DNA from 3 places in the Kitasatospora sp. NPDC002543 genome. Region 1 is predicted to be linked to each of the others. Evidence: riboswitches for the same ligand, from Rfam matches in the RefSeq annotation. Region 1 holds a riboswitch; each other region holds the start of a gene.
What was found. A riboswitch is a leader RNA that binds a small molecule or an ion and turns the genes downstream of it on or off. The one in region 1 is predicted to bind cobalamin.
Positions count from the first base shown of each region.

Region 2: linked by a shared signal. The riboswitch ahead of ACWD4P_RS20070 (Nickel transporter NicT) and the one ahead of ACWD4P_RS09460 (hypothetical protein) in region 1 are both predicted to bind cobalamin.
Region 3: linked by a shared signal. The riboswitch ahead of ACWD4P_RS01930 (ribonucleoside-diphosphate reductase subunit alpha) and the one ahead of ACWD4P_RS09460 (hypothetical protein) in region 1 are both predicted to bind cobalamin.

Region 1 covers NZ_JBSFWR010000015.1:21,905-27,517, reverse strand. The annotation lists gene ACWD4P_RS09475 (flagellar hook-length control protein FliK) at 1-389, shown strand, start outside; gene ACWD4P_RS09470 (hypothetical protein) at 453-791, opposite strand; partial or broken gene ACWD4P_RS09465 (adenosylcobinamide amidohydrolase) at 845-1,505, shown strand; gene ACWD4P_RS09460 (hypothetical protein) at 1,493-2,857, opposite strand; cobalamin riboswitch at 3,034-3,168, opposite strand; cobalamin riboswitch at 3,210-3,355, shown strand; gene ACWD4P_RS09455 (prenyltransferase/squalene oxidase repeat-containing protein) at 3,536-5,613, shown strand, end outside.
Region 2 covers NZ_JBSFWR010000044.1:44,016-49,628, reverse strand. The annotation lists gene ACWD4P_RS20085 (AAA family ATPase) at 1-565, shown strand, start outside; gene ACWD4P_RS20080 (hypothetical protein) at 617-2,290, opposite strand; gene ACWD4P_RS20075 (ArsR/SmtB family transcription factor) at 2,370-2,753, opposite strand; cobalamin riboswitch at 2,835-3,045, shown strand; gene ACWD4P_RS20070 (Nickel transporter NicT) at 3,077-4,192, shown strand; gene ACWD4P_RS20065 (type B 50S ribosomal protein L31) at 4,303-4,551, opposite strand; gene rpmG (50S ribosomal protein L33) at 4,608-4,772, opposite strand; gene rpmB (50S ribosomal protein L28) at 4,913-5,149, shown strand; gene rpsN (30S ribosomal protein S14) at 5,149-5,454, shown strand; gene ACWD4P_RS20045 (CobW family GTP-binding protein) at 5,460-5,613, shown strand, end outside.
Region 3 covers NZ_JBSFWR010000002.1:181,048-186,660, reverse strand. The annotation lists gene ACWD4P_RS01940 (glycoside hydrolase family 26 protein) at 1-914, shown strand, start outside; gene ACWD4P_RS01935 (glycosyltransferase family 39 protein) at 911-2,575, shown strand; cobalamin riboswitch at 2,625-2,781, shown strand; gene ACWD4P_RS01930 (ribonucleoside-diphosphate reductase subunit alpha) at 2,973-5,384, shown strand; gene ACWD4P_RS01925 (ribonucleotide-diphosphate reductase subunit beta) at 5,384-5,613, shown strand, end outside.

The sequences.
Region 1 (5,613 bases):
TCTCCGCTGCCCAGGCGCCGCAGGCCCAGGCCGCCGCCTGCAGCGGGACCACCGGCGTCACCGTCGTGGTCGACTTCACCGCCGTCGGCGGCGGCATCCAGACCGGCTGCGCGCTCGGCGACCCGGCCAGCGGCCTGACCGCGCTGACCGGTGCCGGATTCTCGTACGCCTTCCACCCGCGCTACCCGGGCTTCGTCTGCACCATCAACGCCTTGCCGACGACCTGCACCAACCCCACCGGCAGCGCCTACTGGTCGTACTGGCACGCCCAGCACGGCGGCCCCTGGTCGTACAGCAGCCTGGGCGCCGGCAGCTACAACCCGGCACCCGGAGACGTCGAGGGCTGGTCCTTCGGCGCGGGCGCCCAGCCCGGCATCACCGCGCCCTGACCTGCCTGCTTGTCCACGCCTCGACGCCCCGGCCTCCCCGACGGGGGAGGCCGGGGCACGGGGTCAGGCGTGGGGTGCCCTCCGGCGCCGGGCGAGGTGGTCGTAATGCAGCACGCTGCCGACGGCCGCGGCCGTGAACAGCAGGGTGTTGGCCACGATGCCCGCGGTGGCCGGCCACGCGGGGTCGCTGCCGTCAGGGAGCAGGGTGTTGGCGACCAGAGTGCCGATGCCGGTCAGCAGCCCGCGCGCGAGGTACACGGCCAGGAACGCCAGGAGCCCGGCGGGCAGGGTCAGGACGATCGCGGCGAGGTAGAAGCGTCCGTTCTCGGTCAGCCCGCCCAGGCCCGCCAGCAGGCCGACCACGGCCACGTAGCAGCCTGCCACCCATCGGGAAGCACTCATCAGAACCCGTCCCCCTGCTCCGTGAAGCCGACGGGTGATCGCTTGCCGAGGCCGTGATCTTCCTCGGCGCGGCCGCTCACCAGACCGTGTGGGGGAGCCGTCGTCGAGGCGGTCCCGGCGCCCGGCGGTTGCTCTCCAGCACCGTCCTCGGCGGTGGCCTCGGCGAACGGGAGTGGGTGGTGAACGCACAGGTCAGGCCGGGGTACAGCCGGATGGACCCGGAGCGGCACCTGGCGGAGCTGGCTGCCGCGGAGCGGCTGCGGGGCGCCGGGGCGGGGCTGATGACCGCCGCCCAGGTGGACGACTTCACCTGGGGGTGCGACGGCGGGGCCTCGGCGGTGGTCACGACGGGGATCGGCGTGCCGATCTGGGCCGCCGGGCCCGAAACCGCCCCGGCCCATGCGTACGTGCCGGGCACCGTCAACATCCTCGTCGTCGTCCCGGCGACGGTGTCCGACGCGGGCCTGGTGAACCTGCTCGCCACGGCCACGGAGGCGAAGGTCCAGGCACACCGGCGCGGGGGAGGATGCGGAGCCGTTCGGCGGCCCGCGCTCGCTGTGGGGTGCACGGGTGGCGCGCGCGGTCCACGCGGCGGTGCGCGCGGGGGCCGAGAGGGACCGCGCGCGCCGGGCGCGGGGGCCCGCACCCGAGCACGCACGGCCGACGCAGGACTGCCGCCGCAGCTTCGTCCTGTCGGTGGATCAGCTGCCGTAGCGCAGCGAGACGGTGTCGCCGAGGTGGACGGTGGTGGCCCGGGTAGCGGTGGTGGGGGTGGCGCCGTCCAGGCCGACCTTCCAGGTGGAGGAGCCGCTGTTCGCGGTGCCGTTGAGCGCGGTGACGGTGCCGCCTCCGGTGGCCGGGGTGACGGAGGTGACGCAGCCGCTCGGAGTGGCGGTGGCTGCCGCGTCGAGGACGTCGCCGAGGGTCGTGGTGGTGCCGGTGGGGGCGAGGGTGACGGCGCAGACCTTGAGGCTGCCGGTGCCGTCGTCGACGACCAGGGCGAGCTTCGCGACGGTACCCGTGGTGAAGTCGGTGGTGGCGGACCAGGCGGGTTCGCCCGCGGTGGTCGGCGCCGGCGGGGTGGCGGTGAACCCGGCGCCGGCGACGGCGCGCAGGCCGTCGACGGAGGCGTACGGCGACGGGGAGGTGTCGGTGGGCAGGTACTTGAAGCCGCCGCCGGGCTTGAACTGCTGGGCGATGAGGAAGTCGAGCGGGGTCTTGCCGGTGCCGCTGGTGAAGTCGGTGCCCTGGGGGTTGATTCCGCAGGCGTTGAGGCCGGACACGGCCCAGCCGTTGGAGTCGGTGTTGACGCCGAACATGGCGTTGAAGGCGCCGGAGGAGGCGAGCTTGCCCTTGAGGAAGTTCTTCGCGGCCACGATCGCGGCGTCGGTGTTCGGGACGCCGCCGACACACAGCGAGGCCATGGCGGCGCCGGTCATGTCGATGTCGCTGCCCTGGGCGAGCGCGGTCGGGTCGCCGGCGGCCTTGCTGTAGTTCCAGCCGCCGTCGTTGTGCTGGTTGGCGCGCACGGTCGCGACCGAGGCGTTCAGCAGGGACTGCGGGACGCGTTGTCCGCCGCTCTGGGTCTTGGCACCGCCGAGGGCGAGCAGACCGAAGACGGTCCCGTTGAAGTTCGCGGACGGGCCGTAGTAGCCGGGTTCGGCGGTCTGCCAGTAGGCGGCGAGGTCGGCCACGAGGTTGCGGCCCGGGCCGATCCGTGCAGGGTCGATGCCGGCCGCGTAGGAGTTGAGGATGCCGCGTTCGTAGTCCGTCACCACGGGCGAGGCGCTGGGCCAAGTGGGGGCGGCGAGCTGGTTGCGGTAGACGAGGCGGGCGTTCTTGCTGGTGTCACCGCCGGGGGTCACGTCCGCGGAGGCGGTCCCGGCGGCGGCGAGCGCGCTGAAGGCCCACTCGTTGGAGAGCCCGCCGCCGGTGACGTAGCTGCCGTCGGCGGCCTGGAGGGACTTGAGGTACGTCACGCCGGTGCTCTTGGAGGTGGCTATCTGACTCGGCGAGGCGGTGGCGTGCGCAGGGACGGCCGACAGGAGGAGGGCGCCGGCGGCCATGGAGACGGTCGCCGCGGAGGCGAGACGTGAGGAGATGAGGCGCGAGTGCGCGGGAACGGACACGGAACGGGCTCCTTGGGGTGACGGGCGCGCCGGTCCTGCCCCGGGCGCCGGCACTCGTTCGGGGAGCGCGCGGTGGGGGCGGCGGCCGCCCGGATCGCGTGGGCTGGCTGGTGCTGGTGCTGCACGACCGCGCGGGCATTCGGGCTCGGGACCGGTGCAACCACCGCCCCACACCGCTGCGCGTCAGCTCCGGATTCGCACCGGATTCCCCCGCTCGGCCACCGCGGACGTTACCGCACCCGTGAACGGATCTACGAGGTGGTGAAAGTGACATGACGACTCGTTGACGACGACTTCGAGCGCGTGGTGTGATGAACCGCTTTTTCATCCTCGGCAGTCAGGGGAAGCCGGTCCGATTCCGGCGCTGACCCGCAACCGTAGACCCGCCCGCAAGGGCCGGTGAGCCGGAATGCCTGCGCCGGGGCCTTGTTCAGGAGTACATGCGTCGTCGTGGACTACGACGCGGTCACGACGGTCCCCGTACCGGGGAGAGCCGTCGGCTGCGCCGTGGGACCCCGACGACCGATCGGGGAGTCGCCGGTGAGGGTCAGCAGCAGTCCTACGCGTCACAGAAGCAGAGAGCTGGGCTCGCTTCTGGTCACCACGGCCGTCGCAGTGGCCGCCTGCGGAACGGTCCTGCTGGGCCACCCCGGCAGCGCGGCAGCCGACCCGATCGAGCAGTGCACGGCGACGACGGGCGCGATCGTCGCCGTCGACTTCGGCCACTGGGGCGGCGGGGTCGTCCGCGGCTGCGACGCCCACCCGACGACCGGGATGAACCTGCTGCACAACGCTGGTTTCACCACGACCGGGACCGAGCACGACGGGCCCGCCTTCATCTGCCGGCTCGGCACCGGGACCTTCAACGGCGGCGTCCAGTACCCCACTCCGGCCGAGGAACCGTGCGTCAACACCCCGCAGGCCACCGCGTACTGGTCGTACTGGATCGCCGCACCCGGCCAACAGACCTGGTCCTACAGTCAGTTCGGCGCCGGCACGCAGCAGCCCAAGCCCGGCGAGGTCGAGGCCTGGGTGTACGGCGGCACCGACATCGGCGGCACCAGCGGGGCACCGAGCTTCACCCCGGACTCGGTCCGCTCCAAGAACGGTGGCTCCTCGGCGTCCCCTTCGCCTTCCTCCTCCCCCTCGGCTACCCCGACCCCGACCGCGAGCCCCACCGGGCCCTCCGCAACCGGCAACCCGGCCGCGGCCGCGGCCTGGCTGGCCGGTCAACTCGTCGGCAGCGACCACATGGAGAACTGGGCCGCCCCGGGGCCGGACTACCCCCGGACCGCCCTCACCGCCGTCGCGCTCGCCGCCGCCGGGACGCAGGACCCGGCGCTGCGCAAGGTCGTCGGCTTCCTCGTCGACCACACCGACGCGTTCCTGTACCCCGACGGCCCCACCGGCGCGCCCGACACGAGGGCCGCCGCCCTGCTGGCTCTCGTCGCGGAGAGCACCGGCCGCGACCCGCGCACCTTCGGCGGGCGGGACCTGCTCGCCGCGCTCACCGACCACGTCTGCACGGCAGCCGGGGAGAACGGCAAGTGCACCGCCGCCGGGGACTTCCTCGGTGCGGCCTCGCCCTGGGTCCAGTCCCTGGGCGTCATCGCACTCCAGCGCGCCGGCGTCACGCCGCCCGCCCCGGCACTCGCCCGCTTCACGGCCTTCCAGTGCGCCGACGGCGGCATGGCCGGCTCGATGATCGTCGCCGGTGACCACTGCGAATCCGACCCGCTCACCACCGCGGCCGCCGCCCTCGCCCTGCGCACGGCCCCCGGCTACGAGGCAACCGCCAAGAAGGCCACCGACCAGCTCGCGGCGAGCCAGCAGCCCGACGGCTCCCTCCTCCCGTACGCCGGCGCACCCGGCGACACCACCAGCACCGCGAGCGCCGCCCAGGCCTTCCAGGCCACCGGCCAGGGCGCCCGCTGGGCCGCCGCCACCGCCTGGCTCGCCGCCCGCCAGAACAAGGACGGCGGCTTCGGCCCCGACGCGTTCACGCCGGACCCGGACGCCGCCGCCACCGAACAGGCCATCCTGGCCCTGACCGGAACCGACCTCACCAGCGTCCGGCACAACCCCGACGGCGCCACCCCGACGCCCACCCCGCCCGTCGGCAGGAAGCCCGACGCCGCCAAGGGCAGCGCCTACCTCACCGACCCGGCACGGCTGATCGGCGGCCACTACTACGAGGGCTTCCCGGCCTTCGCCGACTTCGGCCTCACCATCGACGGCGCCTACGCCCTCGCCGCCACCGGCACCGACGACGCCGCGCTGCGCCGGATCGTCGACTTCCTGGACCAGCAGGGCAAGGACGCGAGCGATCGTACCGTCAACGACTGGACCGCCATCGGAACCGAGTACGCCGGCGGTGGCTCGATCGGCAAGGAAGCGCTGCTCGCCGAGGTCGTCGGCCGGGACCCGCGGAACTTCGGCGGCCACGACCTGATCGCCGCCCTCGCGGCGATGGTGTGCACCAAGGCCGACGCGAACACCGGCTGCGACGCCCCGGGCAACTACGCCTACGCCACCTCGGTCTTCTCCCAGGCGCTCGCCGTCATGGCTCAGCTCCGGGCCGGTGAGTCGGCCGGCGCGGCCCCCGCCATCGCCTACCTGAAGGGCCTCCAGCACGCGGACGGCTCCTGGCCGAGCCTGATCCCCGCCACCGGCGACTCCGACGTGGACAGCAC
Region 2 (5,613 bases), on a different contig from region 1:
GCGCAACCAGCTCGCCCGCGCCCATCTCGACCGCAAGGAATTCCCGCTCGCCGCCGAGCAGTTGGCGCTGGCCACCGAGCAGGTGCCGCTGGTGGCCGACCGTCAGGTGGTCGGGGTGCTCTACGAGACCGACGGCCTGTTCTGCCTGGCCGACGGACGTCCGGCGGACGCGGTGGAGCGGTTCACCCTGGCCCTGGCGGAGAACCGCGGGGACGAGCACGGCGAGATCGTCCAGAGCTACCACCTCGCGCAGGCGCTGATCGCCGACGGCCGCGCGGAGCAGGCGCTGACCCTGTTGGCCGGGGCCACCGCCCTGGCCGAGGACACCGGGGACAACGACATGCTGATGAAGCTGCCGCTGGTCCGGGCCCGGGCACACCGGGCGCTCGGACAGCTGGACCTCGCCGTCGCCCAGGCCGAGGACTGCGCCCGGCGGGCCGAGGAGCGCAGCCAGTACGCGAAGGAGGCGCAGGCGCACACCCTGCTCGTCGCCCTCGCCGAGGAGTCGGCGAACGAGGAGCTGGCGGAGCGCAGCCGCGAACGGCTGCGGCAGCTGGCCGAGTAGGGCCCGGCGCCGGGGCTGCGGCGCGCCCGGGGACGAGCGGCAGGGCGGGCCCTACGGTCCGGTGCGGAAGGACACCCGGGTGCGGTGCTCGCCGGTGCGGACGGTGAGTCCGTGCGCGGGCAGGCCGGCCTGGTCGCCGCCGTCGGCGAGCCAGCAGGCCACGGCGGAGCCGAGCAGCAGCGGGTCGACGGCGAGGTCGGAGTCTCCCCAGCCCGGTTCGGCGCGGGCCTCCAGGAGCAGACCGGTGCGCAGCCGGAGCAGGTGGCGGGCCGGGCCGAGGGCGGCCACCGCGACGGTCAGGCCGGGGAGTTCGGCGGCGCGGTCGGCGAGCCAGCGGGCGGCGGGGAGTTCGGCGTGGGCCTCGGTGCGGGCCAGGACCTCGGCGGTGTAGCGCAGGGCGTCGCCCGGGTGGTCGTCGGTGAGGGCGTGGAAGCCGCGCGGGGTGTGGTCCTTCGGGTCGAAGGGGTAGCGCCGCAGGCTGACTTCGGTGCCCTCGCTCCTGCCCTCGACGTCGTACGCGGTGGGCCGCTCGGTGGCCGGGGGGTGCGGAACGGGCCTGGGGTAGGGCGGCAGGGCCGGCTCGTCCCCGGGTTCGTCCAGTCCGTCGAGGAAGGAGTAGAGCAGCGGGCGCAGCAGCCGGGCGGACTCGCCGCGGTGCGCGAGTGACCGGTCGGTGATGGAGCTGAGGTCGGCGGGCTCCTCGGCCAGGGCCCGTTCGACCTGGGCGGCGAGGTCGCCGTCCGGGTCGAGGGCGGGCGCGGCCTGGCCGAAGGCGTAGCTGGGGGAGCGCGGGTCGAGTTCGGCGGCGCCGGTGGCGACGAGCAGGGTGCGCCGGTTCAGGGCGGCGCCGTAGAAGGTGACGGAGCCGTGGTCGCCGATCACGCAGTCGGCGGCGACGAGTGCGGCCTGCCAGCCCTGGTGGGGCGGGATCAGGCGCAGGCCCATCCGGCAGGCGGCGTCGAGCAGCGCCTCGGGGTCGTGGCGGCTCCACACGTTGGGGTGCAGGACGACGGCCACCGTGTACTCGTCGGCGGGGAGTTGGCGGACCAGCCGCTGGGGCAGGTCGGGGCGGCGGCCGAAGGAGGAGTGCGCGCTCCAGGTGGAGCTGAGGACGACGAGCCGTCGGCTGCCGGTGGCGCCGAGCGCGGCCCGGTAGCCGTCGCGGGAGCGTCGGCTGCCGAGCATCCGGTCGAAGCACGGGTCGCCGACGACCCGGGCGACGTCCAGGGCCTCGGGGCAGGAGATCCGCAGGCGGTCCAGCTGTTCGGGGTGGGAGAGGCCGAGGACGTCCACGAACACCCTTCCGCGGTGGGTGAGTTCGTTGCGGGACAGGCCGGCGGCGCTGACCGTGTCGCCGGTGGACTCGGTGACCAGTCGGTTGTAGCCGGCGCCGTGCGGGAGGACGACGAGGCGGGCGTCCAGGCGGTGCATGGAGGAGTGGACGGCGCAGGAGACGGCCAGGTCGAAGCGGAGGCGGACGGCCTCCTCCCAGTCCAGCACGGTGAAGCCGGGCAGGCCGTGCAGGTACTCGTCCAGGGCGCGGTCGGCGAAGGCGGAACCGGGGTTGACGGTGAAGTACCGCTCGACGCCCTCCGGGTTCAGCAGGCTGAGGACGTCCAGGACCCGGGTCGCCGAGGTGAGGGTGCGGGCGACCGCCAGCACGCGGGCCTTGACCGGTTCGGTGTTCCAGCGGTCGGCGGGCCAGGCGTGGGGGTGGGACGGCACATCATGATCGTACTGGCCGGGGCGGCGTCCGGCGCGTCCTTCCGGGGAAGGACGCGCTCCGGGGAGGGCCGAGCCGGGGTCAGCCCGTGGCCGCGCCGGGCTCGTGGTGCTCGGCGGCGGCGCACTCGTCGAGGATGGGGCGCATGGACTCGTCCACGAGCCGGTAGCGCACCACTCGTCCGTCCCGGTCGCCGGTGACCACGCCGGCCGTGCGGAGCAGCCGCAGGGCCTGGGAGACGGCGGGGTCGCGCATGCCGGTGGCCACCGCGAGGTCGGTGACGGCGAGGGGGCCGGCCCGGTGGAGGGCGAGCAGCAGGGCGAGCCGTCCGGGGTCGGCGAGCAGCGAGAAGCGCTCCGCCCAGGACCGGACGTGTGCCGGGTCGCCGATCGCGGCGATGGCTTCGCAGACCCGGTGCCCGTCGATGGTGCGGTGGCCCGCGCGGTCGGCCGGTACGAGATGCATGCGGACATTCTCGCAGGCGGCGGCCTGTGATCCTGGACACCTGCGCAGGTGCGCAACCTTGCACGGGTCGGGGCGTGGCCCTACGGTGTTCCCCGCCGTGGTGCTCGGGAAGACCGGTGACGGACCCTCAGGGGTCCCAGCCCGGAGCGGCCCTCGCCACTGTGATCGGGTCGTTCCTCCGCATGCGGAGGAGCGTCGTCCGTCCCCACGAAGCCACTGGGCGCCCCACGCCCGGGAAGGCGGGTACGGGTGTCCCGTAAGCCAGGAGACCGGCCACGGCATCTCACGAGGTTTTCCACGAGGTGCTGGAGCGTGATCCGCAGATGACCCTGCCCGAAACCGTTGCCGACGGGCCGAACACGGCCCCTTCCGCACTGCCCGCCTTCAAGTGGCGGCGCGAGGACACCGTCCGTACGGCGGGGCTGATGGCGGTGATCGTGGCCATGCACGTGGTGGCCTTCGGCACGCTGATCTTCCTGGTCGCGCCCGAGAGGTACGCGGTCGGTACCCAGGTCTTCGGGGTGGGCCTGGGCATCACCGCGTACACCCTCGGCATGCGGCACGCCTTCGACGCCGACCACATCGCGGTGATCGACAACACCACCCGCAAGCTGATGGCGGACGGCAAGCGGCCGGTCTCGGTGGGCTTCTGGTTCGCCCTCGGGCACTCCTCGATGGTGGTGCTGATGGCCGCCCTGGTGGCGGGCGGCGCGCAGCTGGCGAACACCCTGATGGACGACGAGTCGCCCACCCACAAGTGGCTCGGCGTGGTCGGTACGACGGCTTCCGGTGCCTTCCTCTACCTGATCGGCGCGCTGAACCTGGCGGCGCTGCTCGGCATCCTCAAGGTGTTCCGCTCGATGCGGGCCGGGAAGTTCGACGAGAAGGAGCTGGAGGCGCACCTCGACTCGCGCGGCTTCATGGCCCGGGTGCTGAACCGGGCGACCCGCTCGATCACCCGGCCGGGGCAGATGTTCCCGGTGGGCATGGTGCTGGGCCTGGGCTTCGACACCGCGACCGAGGTCACCCTGATGGTGATGGCCGGCTCGGGTGCGGCCTCCGGGCTGCCCTGGTACGCGATCGTCTGTCTGCCGCTGCTGTTCGCGGCCGGGATGAGCCTGTTCGACACCCTGGACGGGACGTTCATGAACTTCGCGTACCAGTGGGCCTTCGCCAACCCGGTGCGGAAGGTGTACTACAACCTGACCATCACGGGTCTGTCGATCGCGGTGGCCTTCATCATCGGCACCATCGAGCTGGTCGGGGTGCTGCACGAGAAGCTCGACCTGACCGACCCGGTCACCGGGTTCATCGCGGACATCTCGCTGGACAACGTCGGCTACGCCATCGCCGGGCTGTTCGTGGTCGTCTGGGTGATCGCCATCGGCTACTGGAAGCTCGCCCGGGTCGAGAAGCGCTGGACGCCCGGGAACCCGTGACCCGGGCGGCCGCCGGCGGGCCCGACCGGCCCGGTGCCGCCGCCGCGCCGCAGGCACGCCGAGACGGCGCCTCCCCGGACGGGGGGAGGCGCCGTCGGCGTTCTCCGGGGTCAGTGCCGGTCGCCGTAGCGGCGGCGGAACTGCTCGACCCGGCCGGCGGTGTCCAGCACCCGGGACTGGCCGGTGTAGAAGGGGTGGCTCGCCGAGGAGATCTCGACGTCGATCACCGGGTAGGTGTTGCCGTCCTCCCACTCGACGGTGCGGTCGCCGGTGGCGGTCGACCGGGTGAGGAAGGCGAGGCCGCCGACCTTGTCGCGGAAGACGACCGGGCGGTACCTGGGGTGGATTCCGGACTTCATGAGGGGCTCCTCTCGGGTCGGGCTTCGGTGGTCGGACCGGTCGGGCCGGTCGGGGGTCAGCGCTCCTCGCGGAAGTCGACGTGCCGGCCCGCGGCCGGGTCGTACTTGCGCAGGACCATCCGGTCCGGGTCGTTGCGGCGGTTCTTGCGGGTCACGTACGTGTAGCCGGTGCCGGCGGTGGAGCGGAGCTTGATCACCGGGCGCAGTTCGCTGCGGGCCATCGGGTGTCCTCCTGGGCGCTGGGGTGTCGGTTCCCGGGTCTCGGGCCGGGTGCTGGGAACCGTACACCGAAATGGATGTCATTTTCATCTGGTGTAACGTGAGCCCGGTCCCGCCCATTCCCGGACGCCAGGGAGCACCCATGTCCGCCCACTGCCAACTCACCGGGCGCCGTCCCGGCTTCGGCAACGCGATCTCGCACTCGCACCGCCGTACGCCCCGCCGCTTCGACCCCAACATCCAGCGCAGGCGCTACTGGCTGCCCGGCGAGGGCCGGTACGTCCGGCTGACGCTGAGCGCCAAGGGCATCCGCACCGTGGACGCGATCGGCATCGAGGCCGCCGTCGCCCGCATCCGCGCCCGGGGGGAGAGGGTCTGATGGCCAAGCGGAGCAAGATCGCCAAGAACGAGCGGCGGCGCGCGACCGTCGCCCGCCACGCGGAGCGCCGCGCCGAGCTCAAGCGCGTCATCGCCCACCCCGGCACCGGCCCCGCCGAGCGCGCCGCCGCCCAGGCCGAACTCGCCCGCCAGCCGCGCGACGCCAGCGCCACCCGCGTCCGCAACCGGGACGCCCTGGACGGCCGGCCGCGCGGCTACCTGAGGGCCTTCGGCCTCTCCCGGGTCAACCTGCGCGTCCACGCCCACGCCGGACACCTGCCGGGCGTCCGCAAGGCGAGCTGGTGAGCGCCGTGGACGGCACCAGGCTGCCGGTGGTCGTCGTCGCCGGCCTGCACGCGGAGCCGCGCCGCGCCGCCGTCGAGGAGCTGGCGGCGGCCGCGGTGGACGCCGTGGTCCTGCACCACGACCTGCGGGACGCCGCCCTCGGCACCGTCCGCCGCGAAC
Region 3 (5,613 bases), on a different contig from region 1:
CCGGCGGCACCGCACCGGCCGCGCCCGCCCAGCCCAAGGCCCTGCCGACCGGCGTCCCGTACGACGTCACGCCGCTGCTCAAGCCGGACCGCAAGTACCTCGGCGCCGCCCTGCCCGACGTCCCCGCCACGATGGACGCGCTGCCCGGTTACAGTTCCGCGATCGGCAAGCAGCCCAACGTCCTGGAGTACTACGCCTACTGGAAGGGCGGCTTCGACACCGCCGGCGTGCGCCGGATCTACGAGGCCGGAGCGCTGCCCTTCATGGCCTGGGAGCCGCACGACCGCTCGCTCGCCTCCATCGCGGCCGGCGACACCGACGACTACGTGCGCGGCGTCGCCAAGTCCGTGGCCAAGCTCAACCTGCCGATCGCCATCAGCATCGCCCACGAGATGAACGGCGACTGGTACCCGTGGGGCCGCCAGGCAGCCACCCCCGAGGACTTCGTGGCCGCCTGGCGCCACGTCCACGACATCTTCGACCAGGCCGGCGCCACCAACGTGATCTGGGTCTGGAGCCCCAACATCATCGACCCCGCGCCCAACACCCGCCTGCAGCCGTACTACCCCGGCGACACCTACGTCGACTGGGCCGGCATGACCGGCTACTTCACCCGCACCGGGCCGAAGACCTTCGAGACCCTCTACGGGCCCACCATGGCCGAGATCCGCACCTTCTGCGCCAAGCCCTTCTTCATCAGCGAGACCGCGTCCGAGCAGGGCAAGCGCCAGCAGGCCGACATCGACCAGCTGTTCTCCGGGCTGGAGGCGCACGACGACATCATCGGCTTCGTCTGGTTCAACATCGTCAAACGGGCGGACTGGCGGGTCGAGGCCGTCCCGGACACCCTCGCCGCGTTCAAACAGCGCGTGTCCGACCCCCGTTACGGCTTCGACATCCGGAACCCCCGATGAGCACTGAGTCCGAGTTCCCCCCCGTCCCGACCAGCCGCTCCGCCCACGGCCCGACGGCCGGTCCGGAACCGGACCCCGCCGAGCACCGCGCGGCCGTGGCGGTGGACAACCCCGACGGCATCGAGCTGGCCCCGTACACCATCCCGCCGGTCCCCACGATCGGCTGGGACCCGGGCAGCAGCCCCCGGCGCCGCTGGATCGCCCGCGGCCTGCTGGGCGCCGTCCTGACCGTCCAGGCCGCGCTCTCGCTGCGGCTGCTGGCCGCCGCGCACCCCGACGAGGCCGCCGCCATGGTCGCCGGCCGCCAGCAGCTGGCCCACCTGCTGCACGGCACCCCGGTCACCACCGACCTGGTCGACCGGGTGCACGGCTCGCCCTGGCTCTACCCGCCGCTGGCCGGCGCCGCCGCCGACGCCAACGGCATCTGGGGCACCCGGCTGCTCAGTCTCGGCTTCGCACTGATCACCACGATGCTGCTGTACGCGCTGACCAGGCGTCTGTTCAACGAGCGGGTCGCCATCTGCGCGATCGCCGTGTACGCCGTCCTCCAGTCCACCGTCGTCGTCGGCTTCTACGCCGCGCCCGAGTCCCTCGCCGTCCTGCTGATCGCCCTCGCGGCCTGGACCACGGTGTTCACCGCCCGCCGCCATCCGGCCCTGGCCCTGCTCGCCGCCCCACCCGCGGCACTGGCCTGCGCCGTGGCCTACTCCGCGGCCTTCGCCGTCCCCGCGCTGGTCGCCCTCGCGTTCGCCGCCGCCCGGCCGCACCACCGGCCCGGCCCGGCCGCCGTGCGCGCGCTGCTGTCGGCCGCCGCCACCCTCGTCCTGCTGCTCCCGTACGGCACCCTCGGCGCGGTCGCGGGGTGGTCGCCCTCGCGCGGCAACGCGCCCGGCCCGGCCGGCCCGATCCTGCTCGGCACGCTCCAGTGGGCCGGCCTGTTCACCGTCCTCGCCGTCGCCGGCACCGTCGCCTACGCGCGCCGCGAGCAGATGAACGAGCACGACGCGCCGGAGAAGGACGCCGTCCCCACCACCCGGGGGCAGCGCGCCCTGCTCGGGGCCGTCCTGACCGTCACCGCCCTGCTGATCCCCGCCGCCCACCTGTGGACCGGCACCTCCGGCGCGCTGTTCCGCCACCTCGGCTACGGCATGCTGCTCGCCGCCCCGCTCGCCGGGGTCGGCCTGACCCGGCTGGTCGGCGCCCACTTCCGCCACCCCCAGCTGGGCATCCTGGTCTGGGTCGCGCTGCTCGCGCTCGGCATGGAGCAGTCCGCCCTGCGCTACCAGAACGGGCCCGACTCCGGCCGCCTGCTGGCCGTTCTGAGGGCCCACACCGAGCCCCAGGGGCGCTATCTCACCGAGGTCGACGGCCTGGCCGAGTACTACCTCGGCAGCGTCTCCGAACCCGCGCAGTGGATCTCGACGCGGGCCGGCACGGAGTACCGCGACGGCGGCGGGGTGCAGCACCACGGGGACGACGGCAGTGTGGCCGCGATCCGGGACGGCTGGTTCACCATGGTCGTCCTGGACAGCACCGCGCCGAGGGGCACCGACCGGGCCCTGCGCGAGGCCCTGGCCGCCGCCGGACACTACCGGCTGGTCGCCCAGTTCACCTCGCCGACCGGTGATTCGAGCACGTACAAGGTCTATCTCAAGCACTGACCGGCTGTCCGGCCCACGCACACCCGCGACACGACAGGCACAACATATGGTGCCGCCGCAGTCTGGCGGCACTACATGTATGCTCGCTTCTGCTGTCGATGCAGGGGAACCCGGTGCGAATCCGGGACTGCCCCGCAGCGGTGAGCGGGCGGCTCCAGCAGCCGCACCCCGCGAGTCCGAGTACCTGCCGACGGCGTGCGCCACGGCCCTCCCGCAGAGGCCGCGCCGGCACGAGCAGTACCCCTCCGGGCCTCGCGGGCGGGCCGGGGAGTCACCTCGCGCGACGCTTTTTGCGTTCGCGCCGTGCTCCCCTGCCCAGATCGGCCCGGTGGCCCCCGAGCACCGCCGCCGATCGCCGCCAGGAGAGAGCGCCTTGACCACCGCTGCCTCAGCCACCCTGCCCGCCCAGGGCTCCGGTACCGCCTTCACCGACCCGACGGTCTCCGACCCCGGGGGCGCGCTGCTGCGGCTGCTCACCGACCGCAGCACCGACCTCACCGAGGTCGACCCCGGCCATGTCGCCGCCGCCGCACTGCGCGGCCGCCACGCCGGCTCGGACTTCGCCGAGCTGCGCGGGCTGGCCGTGGACGCCGCCGCGTCGATGATCGCCGAGGACCCCCAGTACTCGAAGCTGGCCGCCCGCCTGCTCGCGCTGGAGATCGTCGACGAGGCGAACAGCCAGGGCTCGGTGTCCTTCTCCGCCTCGATCGCCGTCGGCCACGCCGAGGGCCTGATCGGCGACACCACCGCCGCGTTCGTCGCCAAGCACGCCGCCGCCCTGGACGCGCTGATCGACCCCTCGGGCGACGACCGCTTCGAGTACTTCGGCCTGCGCACCGTGCAGTCCCGCTACCTGCTGCGCCACCCGATCACCCGCAAGGTGATCGAGACCCCGCAGCACTTCCTGCTCCGCGTCGCCTGCGGCCTGGCGGTCGGCGACAGCGAGCAGTCGGTGCGCGAGGTGGCCGAGCTGTACGGCCTGATGAGCCGCCTGGAGTACCTGACCTCCTCGCCGACGCTCTTCAACTCCGGCACCCGCCACCCGCAGATGTCGAGCTGCTACCTGCTCGACTCGCCGCTGGACAACCTGGACTCGATCTACAACCGCTACGCGCAGATCGCCCGCCTGTCCAAGCACGCCGGCGGCATCGGCCTGTCCTACTCGCGCATCCGCTCGCGCGGCAGCCTGATCCGCGGCACCAACGGCAAGTCCAACGGCATCGTGCCGTTCCTGCGCACCCTCGACTCCTCGGTCGCCGCCGTCAACCAGGGCGGCCGCCGCAAGGGCGCGGCCTGCGTCTACCTGGAGACCTGGCACGCCGACATCGAGGAGTTCCTGGAGCTCCGCGACAACACCGGCGAAGAGGCGCGCCGCACCCACAACCTCAACCTGGCCCACTGGATCCCGGACGAGTTCATGCGCCGGGTCAACGCCAACCAGGACTGGTCGCTGTTCTCCCCGGCCGACGTGCCCGAGCTGGTCGACCTGTGGGGCGCCGACTTCGACGAGGCCTACCGCAAGGCCGAGCTGGCCGGCAAGGCCGTCCGCACCATCCCGGCGCAGACCCTGTACGCCCGCATGATGCGCACCCTGGCGCAGACCGGCAACGGCTGGATGACCTTCAAGGACGCCTCCAACCGCGCCGCCAACCAGACCGCCCTGCCGGGCCGCACCGTGCACTCCTCCAACCTGTGCACGGAGATCCTGGAGGTCACGGACGACTCCGAGACCGCCGTCTGCAACCTGGGCTCGGTCAACCTGGGCGCCCACGTCGCCCCGGGCGCCACGGCCGCCGACCTCATCGGCGCCATGGACTGGGAGCGGCTGGACGCCACCGTGCGCACCGCCGTCACCTTCCTCGACCGCGTGGTGGACATCAACTTCTACCCGACCACCGAGGCGGGCACCTCCAACTCCCGCTGGCGGCCGGTCGGCCTCGGCGTGATGGGCCTCCAGGACGTCTTCTTCCAGCTGCGGATCGACTTCGACTCCGCCGAGGCGAAGGTCCTCTCCACCCTCATCGCCGAGCGCATCATGCTCACCGCCTACGAGCGCTCCGCCGACCTGGCCGAGCAGCTCGGCCGCCACGAGGCGTACGGCGAGACCCGCGCCGCCCGCGGCGAGCTGCACATCGACCACTTCCCGACGGCCGCCCCGCAGTGGGCCGACCGCTGGACGGCGCTGCGCGCCCGGATCGCCGAGACCGGCCTGCGCAACTCGCTGCTGCTGGCCATCGCGCCGACCGCGACCATCGCCTCCATCGCCGGCGTCTACGAGTGCATCGAGCCGCAGGTGTCCAACCTGTTCAAGCGCGAGACGCTGTCCGGCGAGTTCCTCCAGGTCAACCCGTACCTGGTGCGCGAGCTCAAGGAGCTCGGCGTCTGGGACCAGCAGACCCGCGACGCCCTGCGCGACGCCAACGGCTCCGTCCAGGAGCTCAACTGGCTGCCCGCCGAGGTGCGTTCGCTGTACCGCACCGCGTGGGAGCTGCCGCAGCGCGCGCTGATCGACCTGGCCGCGGCCCGCATGCCGTACCTGGACCAGAGCCAGTCCCTGAACCTGTTCATGGCGGCGCCGACCATCGGCAAGCTCAGCTCGATGTACGCCTACGCGTGGAAGGTCGGCCTGAAGACCACCTACTACCTGCGTTCGCGCCCGGCCACCCGCATCGCCCAGGCCGCGTCCGGCACCGCCCGTGCCGCCGCGCCGGCGCCGGTGCCCGTGAACACCCCCTCCCTCACCCCGGAGCAGGAAGCCGCCATCGCCTGCTCCCTGGAGAACCCCGAGTCCTGCGAGGCCTGCCAGTAATGTCCGACGACCGCCAGAAGATGCTGCTCGACCCCGGCTTCGAGCTGACCCTGCGCCCGATGCGCTACCCGTCGTTCTACGACCGGTACCGGGACGCCATCAAGAACACCTGGACCGTCGAGGAGGTGGACCTGCACTCCGACGTCGCCGACCTGGCGAAGCTCAGCGAGGGCGAGCGCCACCTCATCGGGCGACTGGTCGCGTTCTTCGCCACCGGTGACTCGATCGT